DNA from 2 places in the Mesorhizobium sp. M0478 genome. Region 2 is predicted to be linked to the other one. Evidence: riboswitches for the same ligand, from Rfam matches in the RefSeq annotation. Region 2 holds a riboswitch; the other holds the start of a gene.
The links. A riboswitch is a leader RNA that binds a small molecule or an ion and turns the genes downstream of it on or off. The one in region 2 is predicted to bind S-adenosylmethionine.

Region 1: another riboswitch for S-adenosylmethionine. It lies ahead of NKI64_RS22730 (O-succinylhomoserine sulfhydrylase); the one in region 2 lies ahead of metX (homoserine O-acetyltransferase MetX).

The regions. Positions count from the first base shown of each region.
Region 1 is NZ_JAMYRH010000010.1:121,445-129,640, reverse strand. Features, by position in the region: gene mmsA (multiple monosaccharide ABC transporter ATP-binding protein) at 1-690, shown strand, start outside; gene mmsB (multiple monosaccharide ABC transporter permease) at 687-1,973, shown strand; gene araD1 (AraD1 family protein) at 2,176-3,171, shown strand; gene NKI64_RS22745 (hypothetical protein) at 3,206-3,646, shown strand; gene NKI64_RS22740 (ABC transporter substrate-binding protein) at 3,664-4,434, opposite strand; gene NKI64_RS22735 (2'-deoxycytidine 5'-triphosphate deaminase) at 4,536-5,630, opposite strand; SAM riboswitch at 5,771-5,848, shown strand; gene NKI64_RS22730 (O-succinylhomoserine sulfhydrylase) at 5,906-7,096, shown strand; gene NKI64_RS22725 (ceramide glucosyltransferase) at 7,108-8,196, opposite strand, start outside.
Region 2 is NZ_JAMYRH010000001.1:289,074-297,269, forward strand. Features, by position in the region: gene NKI64_RS01365 (aldo/keto reductase) at 1-674, opposite strand, end outside; gene NKI64_RS01370 (gamma-glutamylcyclotransferase) at 840-1,373, opposite strand; gene NKI64_RS01375 (DUF2125 domain-containing protein) at 1,498-2,496, shown strand; gene NKI64_RS01380 (sugar kinase) at 2,621-3,544, shown strand; gene NKI64_RS01385 (prephenate/arogenate dehydrogenase family protein) at 3,552-4,487, opposite strand; gene hisC (histidinol-phosphate transaminase) at 4,492-5,601, opposite strand; SAM riboswitch at 5,728-5,805, shown strand; gene metX (homoserine O-acetyltransferase MetX) at 5,861-7,030, shown strand; gene metW (methionine biosynthesis protein MetW) at 7,027-7,641, shown strand; gene NKI64_RS01405 (DUF1330 domain-containing protein) at 7,649-8,014, opposite strand.

The DNA.
Region 1 (8,196 bases), on a different contig from region 2:
GACCTCAATGTGCGCAAGGGCGAGGTGGTCGGCATCGCCGGGCTGATGGGCGCCGGCCGCACCGAATTCGCCATGAGCCTGTTCGGTCGCTCCTATGGCCGCCGCATCACCGGCGAAGTGCTGCTCAAGGGCAAGCCGGTCGATGTCTCCTCGGTAAGCAAGGCGGTCCAACATGGCATCGCCTATGTCACCGAGGACCGCAAGACCTACGGCCTCAACCTCATCGACCATATCAAGCATAACATTACGCTGGCCAATCTCGACGGCGTGTCGCGCCACAGCGTGATCGACGACATGCGCGAACTTGCGGTCGCCAACGACTATCGCAAGAAGACCAATATCCGTGCGTCAAGCGTCTATCAGATGACCGGCAATCTTTCCGGCGGCAACCAGCAGAAGGTGGTGCTGTCGAAATGGCTGTTTGCCGATCCTGACGTGCTGATCCTCGACGAGCCGACACGCGGCATCGATGTCGGCGCCAAGTATGAAATCTACACGATCATCGCGCGCCTTGCCTCGGAGGGTAAGGCGATCGTGGTCATCTCGTCGGAAATGCCGGAATTGCTGGGGATTACCGACCGCATCTACGTCATGAACGAAGGGCGCATGGTGGGCGAAATGCCGGCGGCGGAAGCAAGCCAGGAAAAGATAATGCGCGCCATCGTCCGGGGAGAAGGAAAAGCAGCATGAGCACCGAAAGCGCCCCCGCCCCGCAGGGCAACGTCGCCGACGAACAGCGCCCGCGCATCGCCGTCTCGGCGCTGGCGACGAATTTACGCGAATACGGACTGATCATAGCCCTGATCGTCATCATGCTGTTCTTCCAGTTCACCACGTCGGGGACGTTGTTCAAGCCGGTCAACCTCAGCAATCTGGTGCAGCAGAACTCCTTCATCATCGTGATGGCGCTGGGCATGCTGCTGGTGATCGTATCGGGCTATATCGACCTCAGCGTCGGATCGGTCGCCGGTTTCATTGGCGCGCTGGCGGCAAACATGATGGTCATCTGGCAACTCGGACCGCTGAGCAATCCCCTGGTGGTTTCGATCGTCTGCCTGGTCGCGGGTGGCCTGATCGGCGCCGCGCAAGGGTATTGGATCGCCTATCACCGGATACCGAGCTTCATTGTCACGCTGGCCGGAATGCTGATCTTCCGCGGCATTTGCCAGGCGTTGCTTGGCGGCGGCTCGTCGGTGGGTCCGCTTCCCGACGACTTCAAGATGCTCAGTTCCGGCTTCATCCCGGATGTGATCGGCCCACTGACGCTCGTCCCGCCGGTCGTGAACGCAGCCGGCAAGACCATCATGGGCAGCGGCGTGACCCTGCACATGACGACGGTCGTGCTGGGGCTGATCGCCGTGCTCGCCTATGCCTATTTCGGGGTCCGCACCCGGCGCAAACGAGAACGCCATGGTTATGAGGCCGAGCCCTTCACCCTGTTCGTCGTCAAGACGCTGGTCGCCAGCGCGCTGGCGCTGTTCCTGGTCTATGAGTTTGCCAGCTACCGCGGCCTGCCCGTGGTGCTGCTGGTCATGGGCGTGCTGATCACGCTGTTCGTCTTCGTCACCAAGCGCATGACCATCGGGAGGCGCATCTACGCCATGGGCGGCAATCCCAAGGCGGCGCAGCTGTCGGGCATCAACACCGAGCGGCTGACGCTGATGGTGTTCATCAATATGGGCGTGCTGTCGGCGCTTGGCGGCCTGATCATCGCGGCTCGTCTCGGCCAGGCGGTGCCGGCGGCGGGTCTCGGCTCGGAGCTCGATGTCATCGCCGCAGTGTTCATCGGCGGCGCCTCGGCGATGGGCGGCGTCGGCCAGGTTATCGGGGCGGTCGTCGGCGGCTTCATCATGGGCGTGATGAACAACGGCATGTCGATCATGGGCGTCAATGTCGACTGGCAGCAGGTGGTCAAAGGCCTGGTGCTGCTCGGCGCCGTGATCTTCGACGTCTACAACAAGAACAAGGCCTGACAAGCTTCAGGCGAGGCAAGCAGGAGGCATACGGTCGCGGCGCAGCCGGCAAGTTGTCGGCATAAGAAGTCCCCCGAGGGATGGAGCTCGCGAGCGCAATCCGGACGAAGAGTTCAACCCGTGGCGCGGCGAGGTCCGAGCCGCGCAGGTCAAGGTTTGCCAAGGGGCAACCCGGCCAAGGCACATGAGAGAGGATTTCATCATGCTAATCTCCCAGATCCTCGACGACGCCGAGACCATCCGCGTCGTCGCCCGCAATGGCGGCGGCAAGACCAGGATCATCAACGGCGCCCGCAGCGTCTATTCGCTGGCCATGGAAGCCGCGCGCACCGGAACGGGCCTCGCCGCGCTGATCGAGCGCAAGGGGTTCGGTGAAGCGATAGACCTCGACGCCGTCTACAAGAAGGGCCGGCTGGTGTCGCCGATCAACCATCCCGATCCTGCGCATCTGCATCTGACCGGCACCGGCCTGACCCATCTCGGCTCGGCGGCGACGCGCGATTCCATGCACAAGAAGCTCAGCGATGGCGGCGAGGAGCAGCTTACCGATTCCATGAAGATGTTCCGCATGGGGCTCGAAGGCGGCAAGCCGGCCAAGGGCCAGACCGGCGTGCAGCCGGAATGGTTCTACAAGGGCAACGGCACCATGGCGGTGGCGCCGGGCGCCGCACTGATGTCGCCGGCCTTTGCGCAGGACGCCGGCGAGGAGCCGGAAATCGCCGGCATCTATGTCATCGGCGACGACGGCGCGCCGTTCCGCGTCGGCTTCACGCTGTCGAACGAGTTTTCCGATCATGTTACCGAGCGGGTGAACTATCTGTTCCTGGCACATTCCAAACTGCGCAACGCCTCGTTCGGGCCGGAAATCCTGATCGGCGACCTGCCGGCCGACGTCAGGGGCTCATCGCGAATCTATCGCGACAGCAATTTGCTGTGGGAAAAGCCGTTCCTGTCGGGCGAAGCGAACATGTCGCACACAATCGCCAATCTCGAACATCATCACTTCAAATATTCGGCCTTCCGCCAGCCGGGCGACGTGCATGTGCACATGTTCGGCACGGCGACGCTGTCCTTTGCCGACGGCATCAAGACTCAGGCCGGCGACGTGTTCGAGATCGAGGCCGGGGATTTCGGCCTGCCGCTGCGCAACCCGCTGGAGATCGAGCAGCCGGTGAAGGTGGCGGTGAAGGCGCTTTGAGGCAGCATCACATTTGGGAGCCGGAATGAACGGAATGCGGCTTGTCATTGTGTTCACGGGCGTGGCCCTGTTCCTGACCCAACCGTCGGTGGCCTTTAGCGCCGGCCAGTGCAGCCCGAAGTCCTATCGTGAAGCCCGTTTGGCGATGACGAGCCGTCTTCTGGCAACCGGCTATTCGAAAGCCCAGGTGAGCTTTCTGATGCGCAACACGGATCACATGACATCAGCGCTTCGCACCGACAGGCTGAACAACAATGGCAAGGTCTGCGGCATCGACTCCGCCAAGGCCCATGTCCTCGGTTGCCTCGACAAGCAGTTGTTCCCGTTGAAGCGCGGCTCAAACGCTTCGCTCGACGAGGTCAAACTGACCGAAGGCTTTTGGGGCAGGAAACGTTTGGCCGCACGCGAACTGCTGTTTATCGGCCATTTTCATGCCTGCCTTGGCGCCGCGAAAGAGTATCTCTTTCGCGGCTGACTCCGGCGGGCCGGAAGTCAATAAATATCGAAATCGAAATACTTGGCCTGGATCTTCTTGTAAGTGCCGTCGGCGACGATGGCGTCTATCGCCGCATTCAGCTTGTCGCGCAGCGCCGTGTCTTCCAGGCGGACAGCGATGCCGGCTTGGGTCTCGGTGCCCTTGACGTCGCCGACAAGCTTGCAGCAGCCTTCGCTCGCCTTCTTCAGCCAGTCCATCAGCACGAACTTGTCGGAGATGACGGCATCGAGACGGCCGTTCTGCAGGTCGGTGATCGCCTCTTCCTGGGTGGGGTAGAGTTTCGCCTCGGCGCCGGCCTTGCCATAGGCGTCCTGCGCATAGTCGGCCTGGGTGGTCGAGGCCTGCGCGCCCACCGTCTTGCCGGCAAGGGCTGCCGGTTCGGTGGAAGTGAGGTCGCTGTCCTTCGGCGCCACCAGTGCCAGCGGCGTCGTGTAGTATTTGTTGGTGAAGGCGACCTGTTTCTTGCGCTCCTCGGTGATGCTCATCGAGGCGATGATGGCGTCGAACTTTTTCGCCTGCAGCGCCGGGATGATGCCGTCCCAGTCCTGGGTGACGATCTCGCACTCGACCTTCATCTGCGCACACAGCGCATTGGCAATGTCGATGTCGAAGCCCTCGATCTTGCCGTCCGCGGTGATGGTGTTGAAGGGCGGATAGGCGCCCTCGGTGCCGATCTTCAATTTCTCCTGCGCCTCAGCCAGCGAGCCGGCCGATATCACCAGCATGGCAGCGCTCGCTGCCGATATGATCCATCTTGAAATCTGCATTTTGGTTCCCCTTGCGCGCCGTTCTCTTGCCGGCCACCGAAAGGCAGCCAAGCATGGTGAGGCAGCGCAGGCAAGTATTTTGCCTGACGGTGATCGAAGGTTCAGCCGGCGGGGCGGAAATGCTTGGAGAGCTTGAGGCCTTGCGCCTGGTAATTCGAGCCGAGATCGGTGCCGTAAAGCGCCTGCGGCCGCTTCAGCATGTGTTCGTAGACCAGCCGGCCGACGATCTGGCCGTGGTCGAGGATGAACGGCACTTCGTGGCTGCGCACTTCGAGCACCGCCCGGCTGCCGGTGCCGCCTGAGGCCGAATGGCCGAAGCCCGGATCGAAGAAGCCGGCATAGTGAACACGGAATTCGCCAACCAGCGGATCGAAGGGCGTCATCTCGGCGGCGTAGAGCGGCGGCACGTGCACGGCTTCGCGGCTGACCAGGATGTAGAACTCGTCCGGGTCGAGCACCAGTTCGCCGGCGCCGCTCTTGTAGAGCGGCTCCCAGAAATCGACGGCATCCTGGGCGGCGCGCTTGTCGACATCGACCAAGCCGGTGTGATGCTTGCCGCGATAGCCGACCAGGCCGTTCTGGTCGCCGTCGAGATCGATCGACAGCGCAATGCCGCCGCCGGAAATGTTGGGCGGCTCGGTCGCCACCAGCATCTCGGCGCGGTGCAATTCGTTCAGTTCTGCCTCCGACAACAGCGCGTTGCCAGTGCGAAAGCGGATCTGCGACAGCCTCGATCCGGCGCGTACGACGATCGGGAAGGTGCGTGGACTGACTTCGAGATAAAGCGGCCCGTGATAGCCGGGGGCGATCTTGTCGAACTCATGGCCGCGATCGGTCATCACCCGGGTGAAGATGTCGAGGCGGCCGGTCGAGCTTTTCGGGTTGGCCGAGGCCGACACGTTTGCGGGCAGCGCCAGGCTTTCGAGCAGCGGCACGATGTAGACGCAGCCGGTTTCCAGCACCGCGCCCTCGGCGAGACTGAATTCGTGCAATTTCAGCCGGTGAAGCTTGTCGGCCACCAGATGATCGGGACCCGGCAGGAAGGAGGCGCGCACGCGAAAAGCCTTGTCGCCGAGCCTGAGATCGAGGCTCGCCGGCTGCACCTGGTCGACATCGAGCGCGCGCGGCGACTTCAGCGCGCCGGACTGAAACAGCGCGGAAATGTCCTGATCGGGAAGAATGCCTGTCTGCCGCAAAAGGCTGGCTCCGCTCCAAGGTCGGTCTCTTTGTGGCAGGTTCTTGCCGCAAAACCGCTGGATATTATTGCGGAACCTGCCTGGTACAAACCTCTTAATGAAGCCGGCAATTGACGCAAGCGCAGGTGAGGTCTAAAGGGTCGTTATCCCGTGGTGATTTGGCCGGTCGGCTTGCAGCCACGTTAAACAAGTCGCTAAAGGACCGTCGGGCCGCAAGGCCATATGGACCGGTTGCGACTTTCGCGGCCGGTTTTTTTGTGTCTGGAACAAAAGCGATGAGCACCAAGAAGCGTAACTGGAAACCTCAGACCGCACTCGTGCACGGGGGAACGCTGCGTTCCCAGTTCGGCGAGACGTCCGAAGCGATGTACCTCACCCAAGGCTATGTCTACGAGACGGCGCAGGCTGCCGAGGCCCGTTTCAAGGGCGAGGAGCCGGGCTTCATCTATTCGCGCTATGCCAACCCTACCGTCGACATGTTCGAAAAGCGCATGTGCGCGCTGGAGGGTGCCGAAGATGCGCGCGCCACGGCGTCCGGCATGGCGGCGGTGACGGCAGCGCTCCTGTGCAGCGCAAAGGCCGGCGACCATATCGTTGCGGCGCGCGCGCTGTTCGGCTCCTGCCGCTGGGTGGTGGAGACGCTGGCGCCGAAATACGGCATCGAGGCAACGCTGGTCGACGGCACCGACATCGCCAACTGGGAAAAGGCGGTGCGGCCGAACACGAAACTGTTCTTCCTGGAAAGCCCGACCAATCCGACGCTGGAAGTGGTCGACATCGCAGCGGTGGCGGCGCTCGCCACCTCGATCGGCGCCAGGCTGATCGTCGACAATGTCTTTGCCACGCCCTTGCAGCAGAAGCCCTTGCAGCTCGGCGCCCATATCGTCGTCTACTCCGCGACCAAGCACATTGACGGCCAGGGACGCTGTCTCGGCGGCATCATCCTGTCGGACAAGAAATGGATCGACGAGAATTTGCACGACTATTTCCGCCACACCGGCCCGAGCCTGTCGCCGTTCAACGCCTGGACGCTGCTCAAGGGCCTGGAGACGCTGCCGGTTCGGGTGCGCCAGCAGACGGAAAGCGCGGCCAAGATCGCGGATTTCCTGGCAGGACGGCCGGAAATCGCCCGCGTCATCTATCCCGGCCGCGCCGACCACCCGCAGGCCGACATCGTCAAGAAGCAGATGACGGGCGGATCGACGCTGATCTGCCTCGACGTCAAGGGCGGCAAGCAGGCGGCCTTCGCCTTGCAGAACGCGCTCGACATCGTGCTGATCTCCAACAATCTCGGCGACGCCAAGAGCCTGATCACCCATCCGGCGACCACCACGCACAAGAACCTCAGCGACGAAGCTCGCGCCGAGCTTGGCATCGGGCCGGGAACGCTCAGGCTGTCGGTCGGTCTTGAGGATACGGACGATCTGCTGGAGGACGTTGCGCAGGCGCTGAAGGCAGCCGGATAGGCCGCGAGGCGTCACGCTCCCGACGAAACCTCTTCCAGTTCGGCCGTCTTGGTGCCGATGGTCATGGTGTTGCCGCGCCAGTCGACGGCGCCGCTCAGCCAGCCGCGCGCCCAGATGGCGGGAAGCATCATGTCGCGGACCATCATCGCCGGGACCATGCGCAGCGACAGATGCCAGCCCTTGGCCGCGGCCAGCGCGCATTCGGGAATGTAGGCCGCCGTCAGCACGGCCATCACCGTGGCCGGCAGGCTGATGCCGGCACTTGCGGCCGCCACCAGCGCCAACGCCAACGGCACGGCGACGCCGGTCAGGATCTCGGGTGCGAAAAACAGTGGGAAGGTGACGCGGCGCAACCGCGCCCAGCGCGCCTGGCGCGACCAGATGTCGGCAAGTCGGCGCTGCCCCAGTGGTTGCTCGAAAGGCGAGGCAACGAGATTGACGTGCAGGCCCAGTCCGTTGACCAGCTTGGTTGCAGCAGCATCCTCGGCGATCTCGGCGGCCAGCGCGCGGATACCGCCATTGGTATCGAGCATCGGCTTGTTCCACAGCATGCTCTTGCCCTGGGCAAAGCCGAGACCGAGCGCCTCGCCGGCATATTGCCAGCGCGCCTGCAGCGTGTTGAGGAACGCGCATTCGACCTCGGCCCAAAAGCCATCCGGCCGAGAGCCGATCGGCGTCGAGCAGATAAGCCCGGTATTGGTCCGCCAGGCCGCCATCAGGTGCTGGACGTAATCCCTTGGCATCAGCACGTTGGAATCCGCCAGAATAACCCAATGATAGCGCGCCGCTTCCCAGCCCTTGACGCAGTTGTTGAGCTTCGGGTTGCTGCTGACGCGGTCGTCGCCGATCAGCAGCCGGGCCGGCACGTTGGGAAACAGGACGATCGCCCTGTTTATCAGTTTGACGACGGGATCGTCGGCGTGAGCGACGCAGAAGATCAGTTCGTAGCGCGGCCAGTCGAGCGAGAAGGCTCGCTGCAGCGTCTCTTGTGTGAACGGCTCCACGCCGCGCGACGGCACGACGATCGAGACCGGTGGCTGCTCGCCGGACGGCGGAGGGATAAGGCGACGCGCTTGCAGTTTCGACGAAGCAAGCAGGAT
Region 2 (8,196 bases):
CTACGGTATTTGCCGCTCAAAAACCCCTTGGCGAGACTGAAATAGGTGATGACGCCGATATCCTCGGCCACGCACAGATCATGCAGCGGCCCGTCGAAGGATGAGCGGTCGTAGAGATTGTATTCCGGCTGCAGCACGCTGTAGCGCGGCAGCCCGCGCAGGCTGGCAACATCGAGCGCGGCGCGCAGCTGGCCGGCGTCAAGATTCGAGGCGCCGATATGGCGGACCTTGCCGGCAGCGAGCAGCTTCTGGTAGGCGCCGAGCGTCTCCTCATAAGGGGTTGTCGGGTCCGGCCAATGCGAGAGATAAAGGTCGATCACATCGGTCTGCAGTCGCTTGAGCGACGCCTCGACTGCCCTTTCGATATGGGCAGCGGACAGATCCTTCTTGCCTTGTCCCATATCCGAGCCGACTTTGGTGATGACGATGATCTTGTCACGGTTGCCGCGGCTTTTCATCCATTTGCCGATGATGGTCTCGGACTCGCCGCCCGCGTGGCCGGGCACCCAGCGCGAATAGGCATCGGCGGTATCGATAGCGTTGAGGCCGGCGTCGCCGAACCGGTCGAGCAGGTCGAAGGAGGTCTTCTCGTCCGCGGTCCAGCCGAAGACATTGCCGCCCAGGACCAGCGGCGCGATGGAAAGGTCGGTTTGACCGAGACGGCGTTTTTGCAAGACGGGGCTCCGTGGGGCTGGCGGCGGGCGACCCGAATGCTTCGGGCCGCAGCTAAGCTAGGTCTCGCCGCGCCGAGGTCAAAGGCCTCAGCCAATTTTTCCAGCGGGCCAGCGCTTCACAAAGGCGCGAGAGCTTCGCCTGCAGGCTCGCCGTGGTCTACTGGCTCACGAGGCGATCCGCTTCGCCACCTCTTCCAGCCAGTGGTCGCTGATACCCAGCGCCGCGAGATGCTGCAGCGTGTTGAGCACATAGTCCTCGTTGTTTCCGGACTGGCCGACGGCGCCACGGATAACACCTGCCGCATGCGCGGGGTCGAGCCCGCCGGCATACTGCTCATGCTGGCGGTCGACGATATAGGCGACCGCTTTCACTCTCTCTCCCGCGGCCGCCCCATTCCCGTCGAGGCTGACATCGAGCACACGCTCGAGGTAGACGCTGGTCACCAATTCGCGCTCGCGCAGATAGGTCAGCACCTCATCGCGCAGCTCGCCGGGCACGCGAAAGGCCAGCCCGATGCAGGAGCCGCCACGGTCGAGGCCTAGCACCAGGCCCGGCCGCTGGCGCGTGCCGCGATGCACGAAGGAATAGACGCACAGCGACCGGCGGTAGCCGTAAAGCCGCGCGCGCCGTGTCTCGACATGGGCGAATCCCGGTCGCCAGATCAGCGAGCCGTAGCCAAAAACCCAAAAATCGCCCATATCGCCAAGCCTGATTGCACGAGAGTGACGCCGCCGCATCGGAATCGGTGCTCTTCTGTTCTTTTTGCTTGTTGCGTAAGCCACAGTCCACCCGCAACACGCCCGCGTTAATGAAAGCCGCAGCATGACGTCAAGTGACGAGCGTCCGTCGAAGTTTCGCCACCGGCTGATGTGGCTCGCTGCCTTGGTCGTTATGCTGTTCGGCGCCTACAGCGCGGTCTGGTTCTATGTCGCCGGTCGCGTCAGCAGCGAAGCCGACAAGGCGGTGGCCTCGCTCAAGGACAAAGGCATCGAGGCCGGCTGCGCCAACCTCACCGTCAGCGGCTACCCCCTGCGTTTTGCCATCTCCTGTGACAATCTGGCTTACGAGGACGACGCCAGGAACGTTGCCGCCTCGGCAGGCAGCTTCAACTTCGTTGCAGAACTCATCCGGCCTTTGTCGCCCGCCGCCGAGTTGCGCGGGCCACTGCGGACCTCGGTGCCCGGGATGGCGCCGCTATGGATCGATTGGGACAATCTGCAGGCCAATGCCAAGCTCTCCTGGCCCTTGCCACGCAGCATTTCGCTGCAGGCCGAGAGCTTGTCCGGCCAGACCGATCCGGCCGACGACACCGACCCGGTTTCACTGTTCAGCGCCGGAACGGCGGCGGGCGAGTTGCGGCCGGACGGTCAGGACCTTGGCTATACCGGAAGCTTCACCGATCTTGAGATCGACGCCGACGCGATCGGCGGGCGCGTGCTGCCGCCGCTCGACGGCAGCGGCGACGCGACGCTGAAGAACGGCGTCGCGCTGATGAAGACGCAGGCCAGGAGCCTGCGCGGCCAGGCGGTCGGCATCCACAAGCTCGATCTGTCGTCGGGAACCGCGCGCATCACCGTCTCCGGCCCGGTGTCGGTCGACGCCAACGGCCAGGTCAATGCCGACCTGACGATCAAGCTGCAGGATCCCAAAGCCGTGGCGGCAATCCTCGCCACCGCAATCCCCGAGCAGAAGAGCCAGATCGAGCAAGGCTTTGCCGGTCTGGCGCTGCTCGGCAACGAACCGTCGATGCCGCTCAAGGTGGTGAAGGGCAAGGTCTCGCTCGGCTTCATTCCGCTGGGCAAGATCAAGCCGCTCGATTAGAGCAATTCCAGGAAAAGTGTGAGCAGTTTTCCGTCCGGAATTGCGTTAAAACAAAGAGATAGAGCATGATCGCAAAGAGCGGCAACGGCTTTTGGGGAGAGATCATGCTCGAGCAAGCCGACGCATGAACCGACCGGTGAAACTGCTGAGCGTTGGCGCGCTGACGCTGGATACCATCCTGCGCGTCGAAACCCTGCCCACGCATCAGGGCAAGTTCATCGCCTCGGACGGCATCCAGATCGCCTCGGGCATGGCGACAAGTGCTGCCTGCGCCGCCCGCCGTCTCGGCGCCGAGGTGTTCCTGTGGGCAAGTGCAGGTGACGATGCCGTCGGCGACCAATTGCTGGCCGGCATCGAGGCCGAGGGCGTCGATTGCGGCTTTGTCCGCCGCGTCGAAGGCGCCCGCTCGGCGCTGGCCGCGATCCTGGTCGACGCTCATGGCGAGCGCATCATCGTGCCCTTCTACGACCCAAAGGCGCAGGCCGACCCCGAGGCGGTGCCTGTCGCCGATCTTTCCGGCTTCGATGCCGTGCTGGTCGATGTGCGCTGGCCGGGCGCCGCCGCTCTTGCCTTGACCGCCGCGCGCAGCGCCGGCCGTCCCGCCATCCTCGACGCCGACACGGCGCCGGTTGAGGTGCTGGAGCGCCTGCTGCCGCTGGCATCGCACATCGTCGCTTCGGAGACGGCGGCACGCATCGTCTGCGGCCATGCGCTGGACCCCGAAACCGCCTGTGCCGACCTCGCCAGCCGCACCGATGCCTTCGTGGCGGTTACCGGCGGCGCCGCGGGAAGCTGGTGGCATGACCGGTCCGCCGGATGCGTGCGCCACATCGCGGCGCCGAAGATCAAGGCGATCGACACGCTTGCCGCCGGCGACGTCTTCCACGGCGCCTTTGCTGTCGCGTTGGCGGAAACCATGCCGATCGAGCAGGCGTTGCGCTTTGCCAGCGCGGCGGCCGCGCTCAAATGCCAGCGCTTCGGCGGCCGGCTGGGGACGCCAAACAGGGACGAGGCAATGGCCATGGTCGCGGCGACCTGGCCCGTCTGAAACAGATTTAACTTTTCACCGGGTGCTCGACCGCCTGGCGGCCGAAATCCGGCACGTCGATATCCTGGCCGGCCTCGATGATCGAACGGCGAACGGCCCGGGTGCGGGTGAACAGGTCGAACAGCTTGTCGCCGTCGCCCCAGCGGATCGCCCGCTGCAGCGAGGCGAGGTCCTCCGAAAAGCGCGCCAGCATTTCCAGGATGGCATCCTTGTTGTGCAGGCACACGTCGCGCCACATGGTTGGGTCGGAGGCGGCCAGACGGGTGAAGTCGCGGAAACCGGAAGCCGAATATTTGATCACTTCCGACTTGGTCACCGATTCCAGATCGTCGGCCGTGCCGACGATGTTGTAGGCAATGATGTGCGGAAGATGCGAAACGATGGCCAGCGTCATGTCATGATGCTGCGGGTCCATCGTGTCAATGTTGGAGCCGCAGCGCCGCCAGAATTCCGACAGCTTTTCCAGCGCGGCCGGATCGGTTCCCGGCAGCGGCGTGAAGATGCACCAGCGGTTTTCGAACAGCTCGGCGAAACCCGCATCCGGGCCCGATTTCTCCGTACCTGCCAGCGGGTGCCCCGGAATAAAATGCACGCCTTCCGGCACATAGGGCTGCATTTGCGCAATGACGGAGGCCTTGGTCGAACCGACATCGGTGAGGATGGCGCCTTTTTTCAGCGCCGGCGCGATCTCTTGCGCCACCTCGCCCGACGATCCCACCGGCACCGAGACGATGATCAGGTCGGCATTGCGGACCGCTTCCCTGGCGTCGGTGGTGTAGCTCTCGCCAAGACCGAGCTCCTTCGCCCGTGCCAGCGTGGCCGGGCTGCGCGTCGCGATGGCGACATGGCGGGCCAGGCCCTCGCGGCGGATGATGCGGGCCAGCGACGAGCCAATCAGGCCGATGCCGACCAGCGCGATCTTTTCAAACATCGGTAATGTCATTGTTTCAGCTTTTCAGGAATGTCGTGAGGGCATCGATGACGCCGCGATTGGCTTCTTCGGTGCCGACGCTCATGCGAAGCGCATTGGGAAAGCCATAGCCGGTAACGCGCCGCAATATATAGCCGCGCTGGGTGAGGTAGTCGTCCGCCGCCTCAGCCGAATGCCTCTTGTCGTCGGGAAAGTGGATGAGGACGAAATTGCCGACGCTGGGCGTCACGCGCAGCCCAAGCTTCGTCAGCTCTTCATTCAGCCAGGTAAGCCAGGTCTCGTTGTGCAACGAACTGCGCTCGACATGGGCGCGGTCGCGGATGGCGGCAATGCCGGCCTCGATCGCTGTTGCGTTAACGTTGAAAGGGCCGCGGATACGGTTGATGGCATCGACGATGTGCAGTGGGCCATACATCCAGCCGATGCGCGCGCCGCCAAGGCCGAGCTTGGAGAAGGTGCGGGTCATGACCACATTCTGTGCGCTGCCCGCCAGCTCGATGCCGGCCTCGTAGTCATTGCGCCTGACATATTCGGCATAGGCCGCGTCGAGCACCAGAAGCACGTTGCCCGGGAGCGTGGAATGCAGGCGGCGGACCTCCTGGAACGGCAGATAGGTGCCGGTCGGATTGTTGGGATTGGCGAGGAAGATGATTTTGGTCCGCGGCGTCACCGCGGCCAGGATCGCGTCGACGTCGGCGCGCTCCTCGGTTTCCTTCACAGCAACCGGCTTGGCCCCCGCCGACTGAATGTAGATCTTGTAGACCATGAAGGCATGTTCGGTAAAAATCGCCTCATCGCCTGGCGCCAGATAGGTCTGCGCCAGCAGGCCCAAAATCTCGTCGGAACCGTTGGAGCAGATGATGTTTGCCGGGTTGAGGCCATGCACCTCGGCGATCGCCTCGCGCAGCCGGCGGGCGGTGCCGTCGGGATAGACATCGAGCTTGCCAGCCACTTCGCGCGCGGCCTCGATCGCCTTCGGCGACGGGCCGAGCGGGTTCTCGTTCGACGACAATTTATGGACCTTGGCAACGCCGGCCGGTGCCGTGCTCTTGCCCGGCACATAGGCATCGATGTCCATAATGCCCGCGCGGGGCGTCGGCCGTGCCTTGTCCGCTGTCTTGTCCATGTCGCAAATCCATCGAGAATGCCTCCGTCCGGAGGCCGCAGCGGAAATACAAGCCGTAGCCGCGAATGTCGAGAGGCGGGCAATAGCTGGCCGTTGACGCCGGGCCGCACGAGTTCTAGAAGAACGCAACAGTTCCGTGGTGATTTGGCCGGTCGGCTTGCAGCCACGTTAAACAACTCGCTAAAGGGCCGTTTGCGTGACGTAACCGGCGATCGCATTGCCGGTTTTTTATTGCCTGACGGCGGGCAAGGAGAGTCACATGGCCGCGCTCCGCGCTACAAAAACCAACAACGAGGCCGACAACCCGTCGAGCCCTGTGTTGCGTTTTGGCCCTGACAAGCCGCTGAAGCTCGACGCCGGCACGCTTTTGTCGCCGTTCCAGATCGCCTACCAGACATATGGCGCCCTCAACGATGCCCGCACCAACGCCATCCTGGTCTGCCACGCGCTGACCGGCGACCAGCATGTCGCCAGCACCAATCCGGTGACCGGCAAGCCCGGCTGGTGGGAAGTGCTGATCGGTCCCGGCAAGATCATCGACACCAACCGCTTCTTCGTCATTTGCTCCAACGTCATCGGCGGCTGCCTCGGCTCCACCGGTCCGGCCTCGACCAATCCCGCCACCGGCAAGCCCTACGGCCTCGACCTGCCAATCATCACCATCCGCGACATGGTGCGGGCGCAACTGATGCTGGTCGACCATTTCGGCATCGAAAAGCTGTTTTGCGTGCTCGGCGGCTCGATGGGCGGCATGCAGGTGCTGGAATGGGCGTCATGCTATTCCGAGCGCGTCTTCTCGGCCCTGCCGATCGCCACAGGCGCACGCCATTCCTCGCAGAACATCGCCTTCCACGAGGTCGGCCGCCAAGCTGTCATGGCTGATCCGGACTGGCATGGCGGCAAATATTTCGAGCACGGCAAGCGCCCGGAAAAGGGGCTCGCCGTGGCGCGCATGGCCGCCCACATCACCTATCTGTCGGAAGCCGCCCTGCATCGGAAATTCGGCCGCAATCTGCAGGACCGCGAAGCGCTGACCTTCGGTTTCGATGCCGACTTCCAGATCGAAAGCTATCTGCGCCACCAGGGCATGACATTCGTCGACCGCTTCGACGCCAACTCCTACCTCTACATGACCCGTTCGATGGATTATTTCGACCTCGCTGCCGACCATGGCGGCCGGTTGGCCGATGCCTTTGCCGGGACCAAGACCCGCTTCTGCCTGGTGTCCTTCACCTCGGACTGGTTGTTCCCGACCGAGGAGAGCCGCTCGATCGTGCATGCGCTCAACGCCGCCGGCGCCTCCGTCTCCTTCGTCGAGATCGACACCGACCGCGGCCATGATGCCTTCCTGCTCGATGAACCCGAACTGTTTGCCGCCATCAAGGGCTTCATCGGCTCGGCGGCCCGCGCAAGGGGGCTCGCCTCATGAGCGTCAATGGCAGCCAGCGCGTCGACCTCGAAGTCGTGGCCAACCTGATACCGCCGCAGTCGCGGGTGCTCGATGTCGGCTCCGGCGACGGCCTGCTGCTCGAACTCCTGCAGGAGACCAAGCAGGTCGACGGCCGCGGGCTGGAGCTGTCACAGCGCGGAGTCAATGAATGCGTGGCGCGCGGTCTCTCGGTCATCCAGGGCGATGCCGATACCGACCTCGAATTCTATCCGGACAAGGGTTTTGACTTCGTCGTCCTGTCTCAGACGCTGCAGGCGACCCGCAACCCGAAGCTGGTGCTCGACGAGCTGCTGCGAATCGGCAACCGCGCCATCGTCTCCTTCCCCAATTTCGGCCACTGGCGGGTGCGGCTGTCGCTGTTCGTCAAGGGCCGGATGCCGGTGACCGCGGACCTGCCCTATTCCTGGTACGACACGCCCAACATCCATTTCTGCACCATCCGCGACTTCGTCAATCTGGTCGAGGAACTCGGCGCTTCGGTCGAGAAAGCCACCGCGCTCGACGGCAACGGCCAGAAGATCGGCCTGTCGATGCCATGGTGGTTCTGGAATTTCTTCGGCCAGCAAGCGGTGTTCTTGCTGAAGCGGTAGTTTGCCCCTATTCCAGCACGTCCGTCGCCTTGTGCGGGTGCTGAACGCCATCGGCGATGATCACATCGGCGTGGGAGTTGTCGGTTCGCAAGGCCAGAATCTCCCGATAGGCTGATGAATCGTACCAGCCCCACGCATTCCCCCTGTCCGGAAATTCGATGACGATCAGATGCCCGGGCCATTCGTTTTCGGCCACGTCCATGTCGCCGCCGTGGACAAGGAAGCGGCCGCCGAACGGCTCCAATGTGGCATCGATCCTCTGCAGACACTCGACAATCTGCGGGCCCAATGTGGCATCGATCCTCTGCAGACACTCGACAATCTGCGGGCCCATTGTGACTTGACGCATATGGGCGACGGCGTAGGCGGCCACGGCTGAACTCCCTGTGAGATCGAAGCCCGACGACCGGCTTCGTTGGCGCAATCTGCAGACATGATGGCCATCGGTCGATTACGTCTGGAGTAATCGGCCGGCTTACCGGCGTCCTGGCTCAACAGTTTGTGATGACATTGCCGCTGGTTTTTTGTAGCGTCGAATCGAATTCCATCCCGGGG